Regions from separate parts of the Nocardiopsis sp. LDBS0036 genome, predicted to be linked through region 2. Evidence: predicted binding sites of a transcription regulator. Region 2 holds the regulator's gene; each other region holds the start of a gene.

Region 1 (4,051 bases), 2.6 Mb from region 2:
GCGCATCTCCTCGCTGACGGCGCCCTGCGACTTCTGCTCGGAGACGTGCTCCTGGGCGGCCTGGGAGAGCAGGTCACGCATGCGGTCGGAGATCCCCGCCTGACCTCCTCCGTTGAGGAAGTTGTGATTGGTCTGTTCCACCGAGGTGCTCCTTATTTTTCTGGCGCTCCCGTACCCGTCCGGGGGAGTGGACGGTGGGTTCCGGACGGCTCGGGTTCTCGATGGTCCCCGGGTGGGCGGTGTTTTTGCACCAGTACGGCCTCATCGTGACTGGAGTGTGACTGAGCGTATACACGCGAGGCAAGGCCTGTTCTTCTGCTGAACCGCGGGGGCGGGTCAACGATCACGGCCTTCCGGGTGAATCCATGAGAAGGGAAAGAATTCGCGCCGCCAGTTTAACGACACGCGCCGCTCCTCCCCCAGGGGACCGCCAAAGATCTGGGTGGGGAAGGTAACGATCTGGCCCGATGTCGTGATCCGCGGCCCCAGGGTGCACTCCAGCCACCTCGTCCACGGTTGTCCACAGGTGGGAACGTGTCCTTGCGGGCCGGTCGCGGGGAGGGGGACACTCGAACACGGGGGCGGCGCACTCACCCGACGGCGACGCGTGGCGCCCCCGAATCCAGCCTAGGCCGACGCCTCCACCGCCCGCCAGCCCCCGTCGGGCCTGTGGACACCGGCACGCGCTCCTCGCGAACGGTCCCCCACCGGCGTCACCATCGACGCCGACGGTGACGCCGGTGGCAGGAGCACCGGTGAAGGCGGCCCCGTACGCGCACCGGTGGCGGAACCCGTCGCCCGCACCGGTCGGCCCGCACCGGTCGGCCCGCACCGGTCGGCCCGCACCGGTCGGCCCGCTAACCCCGCCGCGGGTCGCCCACCTCGCGGCACAGCAGGCAGAAGGGCCGCTCGCCGATCCGCGTGAGCACGACCGTCACCGACTCCGGGCCGGAGGCGCGCAGGTCCCGGCGCAGCTTCTCGGTGTCCACCGCCGAACCCCGCTTCTTGACGGTCACCGTCCCCGCCCCGAGGCCGCGCACCGCCGAGCGCAGCCGCTTCAGCGAGAACGGCAGCACTTCCACCACCTCCAGCACCCGCCACAGCGGCGAGAGCACAGCGCTGTCCGCGGTGAAGTACGCGATCCGCTCGTCCAGCAGGGCGCCGTCCACCCGCGCCGCCGCCTCCGCCACCAGGTGCGAGCGCACCACGGCCGGGTCCGGGTCGTACAGGTAGCGCCGGGCCGACGCCACCGGGGCCGGGCCCAGACCGGGGTCGGCGTCCAGGTGCGCCACCGCGCCCTCGCGGGCGAGCAGCCCCTCGCGCTCGTGCAGCACCGTCGCCCGGCGCCGCGGCCCGTCGGCCAGCGCGCCGAACCACAGGGCGGTCTCCTTCAGCTCCCCGTCCACCGAGATCCACTCGGCCGCCGCGTCCCCGGGCAGCGCCTCGTGCGGGATGCCCGGCGCGGCCTTGAGGCAGGCCGCCTGCGCCCCCGAGGCCAGGTCCACGGCCGTGTCCCACGGCGGGGAGTAGGCCGAGGGGTCGAACACCCGGCCGCGCCCGCCCCGCCGGGCGGGGTCGCAGAACAGCAGCGGGTACCGGCCGGGCGCGGTCGCGGAGGCGTCGCCCTCGCGGACCCGGGCCAGCCCGGACAGGCCCAGGGCCCCGATGTTGGCGCGGGCCACCGCGACCGTGAGGGGGTCGGCGTCCACGCCCTCGACCGGAACGCCGCGCGCGGCCAGGGCCAGCAGGTCCGCGCCGACCCCGCAGCACAGGTCGCCCGCGGCGGCGCCGTCCAGGCCCCGCCCCGACGACCCGGCCGAGCCGATCGCCCCGGCCATGCGATCCGCGCGGTAGTCGGCCACCACGCGCCGGGTGGACTGCTCCAGCCCGTTGGGCGTGAAGAACATCCGCCGCGCGAGTTCGCCGAACTTGGCCCGCCCGCGTTCGCGCAGGGAGACCTGGGTCAGGACGGCGTTTACCAGCTCGGATACGGGTAGACCGGGGTCGAGGGCCGCCACGCGCGGATCACCGCGCAGCAGTGAGGCCGCGGCGAGCTGGTCCCCGGCGGCGGCCTTCGGGTCCACCCCCGCCAGGACCTCCCGGCCCGCGTCGGTGAGCAGGGCCTCGAAGGCGGGCAGGCGCATGGGTTCCCCCCGGGCGTCGAAGGAGCGGTGTTCGGACGCGACCGGGCCCCGCCCCGGAGGGAGCCCCCGGGGAAGTCCCCTGACCGGGGGTCACGGTCACATTTCCATTCTGGCACTCTCGGGGGTAGAGTGCTAACCGCGACGAGGCCGGTCTGGCACCCGCGACGACAGGCCGCCGTGGTCGCCCCTTTTTCGCAGTCGGTCCGTGCACCAGTGCGGGCCGAGATCAGTACACCGAAACCTTGAAGGGGGAGGTCACACCGTGTCGACCGCCACCAAGACCGTGCTGAAGCCGCTCGAGGACCGCGTCGTGGTCCGGACGCTGGAGGCCGAGCAGACCACCGCTTCCGGTCTGGTCATCCCGGACACCGCCAAGGAGAAGCCCCAGGAGGGCGAGGTCCTGGCCGTGGGCCCGGGCCGCTGGGACGACGAGGGCGAGAACCGCATCCCGCTGGACGTGAAGGTCGGCGACGTCGTCCTGTACAGCAAGTACGGCGGCACCGAGGTCAAGTACGACGGCGAGGAGTACCTGGTGCTCTCCGCCCGCGACCTTCTCGCTGTCGTCGAGAAGTAGGTCTCCGCGGGGCCCGCTCCATCGGGCCCGGAGCCATCCGCATCCCGCACCGGTCGGCGCACAGCCGGGCGGGCGGGATGCTCTCTTTCGACCAGCCTGAAGAGGAAGCACCCACATGCCGAAGATCCTGGAGTTCGAGGACGACGCCCGTCGCGCCCTCGAACGGGGCGTCGACCGCCTCGCCAACGCCGTCAAGGTGACGCTCGGCCCGCGCGGTCGCAACGTCGTCATCGACAAGAAGTTCGGCGCCCCCACCATCACGAACGACGGCGTGACCGTCGCCCGTGAGGTCGAGCTGGACGACCCCTACGAGAACCTGGGCGCCCAGCTGGTCAAGGAGGTCGCCACCAAGACCAACGACGCGGCCGGTGACGGCACCACCACCGCGACCGTCCTGGCCCAGGCCCTCGTCCGCGAGGGTCTGCGCAGCGTGGCCGCCGGCGCCTCCCCGATGTCCCTGAAGAAGGGCATCGACGCCGCCGCCGCCAAGGTGTCGGAGATCCTCCTGGAGCGCGCCCGCCCCGTCGAGGAGCGCGCGGACATCGCCTACGTCGCCACCAACTCCGCCCAGGACGCCCAGATCGGCGACCTGATCGCCGAGGCGTTCGACAAGGTCGGCAAGGACGGCGTCATCACGGTGGAGGAGGCCCCGACCTTCGGTCTGGACCTGGACTTCACCGAGGGCCTCCAGTTCGACAAGGGCTACGTCTCGCCCTACTTCGTCACCGACGGCGACCGCCAGGAGGCGGTGCTGGAGGACGCGCTGATCCTGATCAACCAGGGCAAGATCAGCAGCCTCAACGACCTGCTGCCCGTGCTGGAGAAGGTCGTCCAGAGCAAGAAGCCCCTGCTCATCATCGCCGAGGACATCGACGGTGACGCCCTGGGCGCCCTGGTGCTCAACAAGATCCGCGGCACCCTCAACGTCGCCGCCGTCAAGGCGCCCGGCTTCGGCGAGCGCCGCAAGGCCATGCTCCAGGACATCGCGGTCCTCACCGGCGGCCAGGTCGTCGCCGAGGAGGTCGGCCTGACCCTGGAGAACGTGGACCTCGACGCGCTGGGCGGCGCCCGCCGCGTCACGATCACCAAGGACGCCACCACCATCGTGGACGGCGCCGGGGAGCAGTCCGAGGTCGAGGACCGCGTCCGCCAGATCCGCAAGGAGATCGAGGCGAGCGACTCCGACTGGGACCGCGAGAAGCTCCAGGAGCGCCTGGCCAAGCTCGCGGGCGGTGTCTCCGTCCTGCGCGTGGGCGCCGCCACCGAGGTGGAGCTCAAGGAGAAGAAGCACCGCCTGGAGGACGCCATCTCGGCGACCCGCGCGGCCATCGAG
Region 2 (4,051 bases):
CGACAGGCGGTTCCAGCTGTGACAGGCGGCTGGCGCCGTCCTCGTGCAGCACGACGCCCAGGTCCGCCCCCGCCAGCAGTTCGACCACGGCGGTGCGGTCGGCGAGGTCGGCCACCTCGGGCAGCCGCGCACGCCGGGCCTGCTTGGCCGCCTCGCGGGCGGTCGCACGCCACTTGGCCAGCGCCTTGGCGGCGCGGTTGCCCTTCCAGCGGGTGACGCAGCGCTCCGCCGCCCAGGGCACGACCGCGTCCGCTCCGGCCTCGGTCATCATCTCCACGGCCAGTTCGCCCCGGTCGCCCTTGGGCAGTGCCTGGACCACGGTCAGGCGGGGGCGGGGCGCCGGTTCCTCCCGGCGCTCCACCACCGCGCAGACGATGTGGTCCCCGCCCACGGCGGTCACCGTGCAGCGGGCGCGCAGACCGCGTCCGTCGGAGAGGTCGACGGTCTCGCCCTCCCGGATGCGGCGCACCACGGCGGCGTGGCGGCCCTCGGCGCCGTCCACCGTCACCCGGTCGGCCGCCAGGTCGGCGGCCTCGACCAGGAAGACCGGCGGCGTCACTTGGCGCCGAAGGCGTCGCGGATCTTGGAGAAGAACCCGCCGTGTCCGGGACTGAAGCGTCCCGGGGTCTGGTCCTCGCCGCGCAGTTCGGCGAACTTGCGCAGGAGGGCCTCCTGCTCCTCGTCCAGCCTGCTCGGGGTCTCCACGTCGACGCGGATGCGCAGGTCGCCCCGGCCGCCGCCGTCGAGGTGGCTGACGCCCTTGTTGGGGAGGGTGATGACGTGGCCGGAGTTGGTGCCCGGGCGCAGGTCGATGTTCTCGGTGCCGTCGAGGGTGTCGAAGGCGAAGGAGGCGCCCAGCGCGGCGGCCGTCATGGGGACGGTCACCGTGCAGTGCAGGTCGTCGCCGCGACGTTCGAAGGTGGGGTGCGGGCGCTGGATGATCTCCAGGATGATGTCGCCGCGCGGTCCGCCGTTGGGGCCGACCTCGCCCTCCCCGGCGAGCTGGATGCGGGTGCCGTCGTCGACGCCCGCGGGGATCTTGACGGTGCGGGTGACCTTCTCGCGCACCCGGCCCTCGCCCGCGCAGTCGCCGCAGGGGTTGGTGATGACCGAGCCCTGGCCCGAGCACTGGGGGCAGGGGCGGGAGGTCATGACCTGGCCGAGGAAGGACCGCGTGACCTGGGAGACCTCGCCCTGTCCGTGGCACATCTCACAGGTGGTGCGGTGCGAACCGGCCGCCGTCCCCTCGCCCTGGCAGGTCTCGCACAGGATGGCGGTGGGGAAGGTGATCTCCTTGCTGACCCCGAACGCGGTCTCCACCAGGTCGAGTTCGACGCGGATCTTGATGCTGCGCCCGCGGCGGACCCGTTCCCGGGGGCCGCGCCCGCCGGGCTGGCCGCCGCCGAAGAAGGCGTTCATGATGTCGTCGAAGGCGAACCCGCCCGCGCCGCCGAAGCCCCCGGCCCCGCCGCCGCCGGGCGCGTAGGGGTCCTGGCCCATGTCGAACATCCGGCGCTTGTTCTCGTCGGAGAGGACCTCGTAGGCCTGGGTCACCTCCTTGAAGCGCTCCTGGGTTGCGGGGTCCGGATTGATGTCCGGGTGGAGTTCGCGCGCGAGCCGCCGGTAGGCCTTCTTGATCTCGTCCTTGGACGCGTCGCGACGCACTCCGAGAACCTGGTAATAGTCTCTGGCCACTGGGTTACTGTCCTGCCAAAATCTGTCCGACATAGCGAGCCACGGCGCGTACTGCTCCCATCGTCCCCGGATAGTCCATCCGGGTGGGTCCCACCACACCGATCTTGGCGAGCGACTGGTTTCCCACACCGTAGTCCGCCGACACGATGGAGGTGGACCTCAGGCCCTCGTGGAAGTTCTCCGCGCCGATGCGCACCGTGAGCATCGACGGGTCCTTGGCCTCTCCCAGCAAACGGATGAGGACCATGTTCTCTTCCAGTGCCTCCAGGACGTCCCTGAGGCTGGCGGCGAAGTCGACGGCGGCGAGGTTGGCCGTCCCCGCGAGGACGATCTTCTCCTCGTGCCGCTCGACGAGGCTCTCCAGCAGGACGGAGAGGACCGACACCGCCATCTGGCGGTGTTCGGGCGCCACCTGCGGAGGCAGGTCCTCCACCGCGTCGGGCACGTCGCCGAGGTGGCGTCCGGCGATGGCCCGGTTCAACATCGCGCGCAGGTCGTTGACGGCGGCCTCGTGGACCTCTCCCAGGCCGTCGATGACGCGCTGCTCGACCCGGCCCGTGTTGGTGATCACGACCATCATGATCCGCTGACCCCCGAGGGGGACCAGTTCCACGTGCTGCACCGACGAGCGGGTCAGCGACGGGTACTGGACGATCGCGACCTGGCGGGTGAGCTGCGCGAGGAGCCGCACGGTCCGGGCGACGATCTCGTCGAGGTCCACGGCGCCGGTGAGGAAGGACTCGATGGCGCGCCGCTCCGCGCTGGAGAGCGGTTTGACCGAGGAGAGCCGGTCGACGAAGAGCCGGTACCCCTTGTCCGTGGGAACGCGTCCGGCACTGGTGTGCGGCTGCGCGATGTAGCCGTCCTCCTCGAGGGCGACCATGTCGTTGCGGATGGTCGCCGGGGAGACTCCGAGCCGGTGCCGGTCGGCCAGGGCCTTGGAACCCACGGGCTCGTTGGTGTTGACGAAGTCCTCGACGACGGCACGCAGGACCGCGAGCTTGCGCTCATCCAGCACTCGCCACCTCCTGGCACTCCATGGTCCTCAGTGCTAAGTCTACGCCCGGCCGCAAACCCTGACGGTTACCCGCGGGTGGTGAAGCCGCGGCGCGGCCGTGCCGCCCCTGCTCCCGCCGGGCACGCGGCACGCGCCGCGGCCGACGGGGCGCCGGCGCGCGCCACCAGTAGACTGCACGACCGTGGCTACCAAGGGAACCGGCCGTTACGGCCGCGACGTGCTCGCCGGGGACTGGCGCCGCCCGAAGAAGAAGGCGGTCCGCGAGGTGCCCCTGGAAAGGGAACTGGTCGTGGAGGACGCCGAGGAGGCGTTCTGCGGGGCGGTGATGGCCTGGGACAAGGCCACCGTCACGCTGGAGGACCGGCACGGCCGCCGCCGCGTGTTCGACCTCGCCCCCGCCGCGTTCCTGGTCGACGGCGAGCCGGTGACCCTCGTGCGCCCCTCCGCCGCTCCACGGGGGCCGCTGCGCAGCGCCTCCGGGTCGGTGGCGGTACCGGGCGCGCGGGCGCGCACGGCCCGGGAGAGCCGGATCTACGTGGAGGGCGTCCACGACGCCGAACTGGTGGAGAAGGTCTGGGGCCACGACCTGCGCGTGGAGGGGGTGGCCGTCGAGTTCCTGGAGGGGGTCGACGACCTGCCCTCGATCGTGGCGGAGTTCTCACCCGGGCCCGGCAGGAGGCTGGGCGTCCTGGTGGACCACCTGGTGCCGGGGTCCAAGGAGACGCGGATCGCCGAGCGGGTGCGCGGCGAGCACGTGCTGGTGGCCGGGCACCCCTACGTCGACGTCTGGCAGGCGGTGCGGCCGGGTTCCGTGGGGATCGGGGCATGGCCCGAGGTGCCGCGCGACGTGCCCTGGAAGGAGGGGGTCGTGAGCGCCCTGGGCTGGCGGATGGAGACGGGAGAGGCGTGGCGCCGGATCCTGGGGTCGGTCCGTACCTATGCTGATCTGGAGCCGGCTCTGCTCGGCCGGGTGGAGGAGCTGATCGACTTCGTCACCGGGCCGCACCCGGACGCTCCCTAGCGAGCGCTGCGCGCGGGAGGAGCGGTAGGACCTAGGATTTGACCTGGGCGAGGCGCCGGTCCCCGTGTCCGGTGCCGAGGTCGCCCGCCTCCGGCCCGCGCGGTCGTCGGTACAGCACGGTAGTACAGAACCTCCCTCTCATCAGCGGAGCCAAGGAAGAGCATGAGCCAGACCCCGACGAACCCCCCGCCCCCGGAGGATCCCCACCGGGGACAGCAGCCGGAGCACGGGCAGGACGGTCAGCAGGAGTACGGACAGCGGCCCCCGCAGCCGGAACCCGGCCAGCAGCCCTCCTACGGGCAGCCGTCCGGGGCGCA
Region 3 (4,051 bases), 2.4 Mb from region 2:
GCTCCGGCAGCCGAATCTTCGCGCCGAAGTCCACGGTCGTGGCGTGGTTGTAGCGGCCGTTGCCGGGCTGCTCGTAGAGGGTGACCGACGGCCCCGCCTCGTCCCAGGCGTCGATCAGCAGGTAGAGCGGGACCGGCGCGTGCGCGTAACCCCACAGCTTCTTCCTGCGGTCGGTGTCCCTGCTGCTCCGGGAGACGATCTCGACCACCAGTTCCGCCTCGTCCGCCGGGCAGGGGGTCCAGGAGGGGTCGGGGAGAACGTGCTCGGACATGACGACCAGATCAGGCATGTACAACTGCTCGACCGCTGGCAACTGAATTCCGAGGACCTGGTAGACACCCCGGTCATCGGGGATGGTGGCGAACAACGACCGGCTCACCCGGGACGCGATGACGTTGTGGGGGCATGGACGGGGGCGCCACGAGCCGAATGCTGTCCTCATCGAGGATCTCCGCCCGCCAACCGTCGGGCACGTCCAGCTCTCGACAGATGCCCAGCAGGTAGTTCCACCGCGACAGCCCCACCGCCGGGGCGGCTTCCGTCATGGCCGGACTCCTCCAACTCGTGCCTTCATACCGGAAGCGTAGGACTCCGCGCCCGCGTCCGTCCGACGCTTCGCGGAACAACCCGGCTTAGCACGAGGAAGAGCGCCGTGCCTCACCCCGGAAAAGGCGAAACCGGGCGACCCCCGAAGGGGCCGCCCGGTCGTCGCGGGCGAGGTCGCGTATCCGGACCTCAGACACCTGCGGGCCCGGGGGCCCGAGGTCTCACGGACCTACTAGAAGTCCATGCCGCCCATGCCACCGGTCGGGTCGCCGGCGGGAGCGGCGGCCTTCTCCGGCTTCTCGGCGATGACGGCCTCGGTGGTCAGGAACAGACCGGCGATGGAAGCCGCGTTCTGCAGAGCCGAGCGGGTGACCTTGGTCGGGTCGATGACGCCGTCCTTGAACAGGTCGGTGTACTCGCCGGTGGCGGCGTTCAGGCCGAACCCGGGCTCCAGGTTCTTGACCTTCTCCGCCACGACGCCGCCCTCGAGGCCGGCGTTGATCGCGATCTGCTTGAGCGGCTCGGCGATGGCGCGGCGCACGATGTCGGCGCCGATGGCCTCGTCGCCCTCCAGCTCCAGCTTCTCGAAGGCCGGGACGCTGGCCTGGAGCAGAGCGACACCACCGCCGGGCAGGATGCCCTCCTCGACCGCGGCCTTGGCGTTGCGGACGGCGTCCTCGATGCGGTGCTTGCGCTCCTTGAGCTCCACCTCGGTGGCGGCACCGGCCTTGATGACGGCCACGCCGCCGGCCAGGCGGGCGAGACGCTCCTGGAGCTTCTCGCGGTCGTAGTCGGAGTCGGTGCGCTCGATCTCGTTGCGGATCTCGTTCACGCGACCGGCGATCGCGGTGGCGTCACCGGCGCCGTCCACGATGGTGGTCTCGTCCTTGGTGACGACGACCTTGCGGGCGCGGCCGAGCATGTCGAGCTCGGTGCTCTCCAGCTTGAGGCCGACCTCCTCGGTGATGACCTGGCCGCCGGTCAGCACGGCGATGTCGCCGAGCTGGGCCTTGCGGCGGTCGCCGAAGCCCGGGGCCTTGACGGCGACGGACTTGAAGGTGCCGCGGATCTTGTTGACGACCAGCGTCTGGAGGGCGCCGCCCTCCAGGTCCTCGGCGATGACGACCAGCGGGCGGCCGGCCTGGAGGACCTTCTCGACAACCGGCAGGAACTCGTTGTTGTTCGAGATCTTGGAGTTGACGATGAGGATGTAGGGGTCCTCGAGGACCGTCTCCATGCGCTCCAGGTCGGTGGCGAAGTAGGGCGAGATGTAGCCCTTGTCGAAGCGCATGCCCTCGGCGAGCTCGAGCTCCAGCCCGAAGGTCTGGCCCTCCTCGACCGTGATGACGCCTTCCTTGCCGACCTTGTCCATGGCCTCGGCGATGGTCTCGCCGATCTGGGGGTCGCCGGCGGAGATCGAGGCGGTGGAGGCGATCTGCTCCTTGGTCTCGATGTCCTTGGAGAGGTTGCCGAGCTCCTCGTTGATGCGCGCGACGGCGGACTCGATGCCGCGCTTGAGGCTGATCGGGTTGGCGCCGGCGGCGACGTTGCGCAGGCCCTCGCGAACGAGCGCCTGGGCGAGCACGGTGGCGGTGGTGGTGCCGTCACCCGCGACGTCGTCGGTCTTCTTGGCGACCTCCTTGACCAGCTCGGCCCCGATCTTCTCCCACGGGTCCTCGAGCTCGATCTCCTTGGCGATGGAGACACCGTCGTTGGTGATCGTGGGGGCGCCCCACTTCTTCTCCAGGACGACGTTGCGGCCCTTGGGGCCGAGCGTGACCTTGACGGCGTCAGCGAGCTGGTTCATGCCGCGCTCAAGGCCGCGACGGGCCTCCTCGTCGAACGCGATCAGTTTGGCTGCCATTGAGTTCTTGTCCTCCCGTGACCGGGCTGATACGCGATGGGACGAGGCATGCGCCCGCGACGGACGACCGCGGAACCTCCCGGCAACCCTGCTGCCGGGAGCCGCGATCTCGCAGCCTCGATCCGGTTAGCACTCAGTGAAGGCGAGTGCTAACCAGTTCCCTTTTTAGCACTCGACCCCGGCGAGTGCAAACGATGTGGTCACGATTTCCCATCCCGGCATTTCCGCATCTACCTGCATAAACACCGTATGACATGCGGGTTTTCCGCGCTGAGCGGACGGAGCCGCGCACCGGTTCCCACCTCTCCCGGCGCGCGGCTCCGCTCCCGCTCCGACCCTGCTCCACCGCCCCCGGCCGGGCTTCGCCCCCGGCTCCGGACGGACCCCGGCCCGACCCCGACAGCGGCGCCCCGGTCAGGAGCTGAGGCGGCGCATCGCCCGCGACCCCCCGGCCAGCGCGGCGACCGCCAGCACCACCGCCACGGCCCAGCCGAGGGCGACCGAGGCGTCCCACTGCCCGGCGAACAGGGCGCGCTCGGCGTCCACCACGTAGGCCACCGGGTTGGCCCGCGAGAGCGCGTACAGCCACGGCGGCGCCAGCTCCATCGGCAGCAGCACGCCGGACAGCAGCATCAGCGGCATGATCAGCGTCTGCACGATGGGCGCGAACACGTAGGTCTGCTTGACCGCCAGGGCCGCCAGGTAGGACAGCGTGGCCAGCCCGGCACCCAGGACGGCGAGCAGGAGCAGCCCCACGACGGCTCCCGCCAGCGACGCCTCGAACCCGAGCGGCACCACCAGCACGAGGATGAGCACCATCTGCGCCAGCATCATCACCACGTCGCGCAGGACCCGCCCCAGCAGCAGCGACACCCGGCTCACCGGGGTGGCCAGCAGCCGCTCGTGCGCTCCGGAGGACATCTCCGGCAGCAGCCCGAACCCGGCGAACCCGGCCGTGAACAGGCCGAGCATCACCAGCAGGCCGGGGACGAACCACTGCCACGGGTCCTGCCCCTCGGCGCCGGCCAGCCCCGTCAGCAGGGGCGCGAACAGCACCAGGTACAGCACCGGTTGCAGCATGCCGAAGAACAGCATCGGCGGCCGGTGCAGGAACGGCCGCATCTGGCGGGCGAAGACGGTCACGGTGTCGCGCACCAGGCCCGGCCCCCGCGCCGCGGGCGCCCCCGCCGGGGTCCCGGTCATCTCGTGGAAGCTCATGCCCCCTCCTCCCTCAGGCTGCGTCCGGTCAGGGTCAGGAACACGTCGTCCAGGGTGGGCCGCTGCACCCGGACGGAGAGCAGCGGGACCCCGGCCGCGTCCAGTCCGCGCAGCAGCTCGGGCAGCACGGTGTCCCCGCGTTCCACGCGCAGGCGCACCTCGGCGTCGCGCCCCGCGTCCGCGAGCACCTCCGCGGTTCCGGCGGAGGGCGCACGTTCGGCGATCCCGGCGGCGGTGCGCGCCTGCTCTGCGTCCGGCACGGTGAGGGTGACCAGGTCACCGGAGACCTTGCCCTTGAGCTCGTCGGCGGTGCCGTCGGCGATGACCCTGCCGTGGTCGATGACCAGGACCCTCTCGGCCATGTCGTCGGCCTCGTCGAGGTAGTGGGTGGTGAGCACGACCGTGGTGCCCGTCCGGTCGCGC

Evidence for each region. Region 2 encodes HrcA, which represses chaperone genes, less so after heat shock. Its sites were predicted from a motif close to TTGGCACTCTCNNNNNGAGAGTGCCAA; they were not measured.
Region 1: groES (co-chaperone GroES) is a predicted target of HrcA. The motif match lies at 2,254-2,280, and genes of this name have one in related genera.
Region 3: groL (chaperonin GroEL) is a predicted target of HrcA. The motif match lies at 2,576-2,602, and genes of this name have one in related genera.

Annotation. Positions count from the first base shown of each region.
Region 1 is NZ_CP141103.1:3,295,662-3,299,712, reverse strand. It holds gene UIS43_RS13820 (hypothetical protein) at 1-141, opposite strand, end outside; gene UIS43_RS13815 (SAM-dependent methyltransferase) at 858-2,144, opposite strand; gene groES (co-chaperone GroES) at 2,407-2,718, shown strand; gene groL (chaperonin GroEL) at 2,834-4,051, shown strand, end outside.
Region 2 is NZ_CP141103.1:5,937,836-5,941,886, reverse strand. It holds gene UIS43_RS25260 (16S rRNA (uracil(1498)-N(3))-methyltransferase) at 1-559, opposite strand, end outside; gene dnaJ (molecular chaperone DnaJ) at 556-1,695, opposite strand; gene hrcA (heat-inducible transcriptional repressor HrcA) at 1,700-2,713, opposite strand; gene UIS43_RS25245 (DUF3097 domain-containing protein) at 2,895-3,734, shown strand.
Region 3 is NZ_CP141103.1:3,495,568-3,499,618, forward strand. It holds gene UIS43_RS14665 (Uma2 family endonuclease) at 1-442, opposite strand, end outside; gene groL (chaperonin GroEL) at 779-2,410, opposite strand; gene UIS43_RS14675 (ABC transporter permease) at 2,825-3,628, opposite strand; gene UIS43_RS14680 (daunorubicin resistance protein DrrA family ABC transporter ATP-binding protein) at 3,625-4,051, opposite strand, start outside.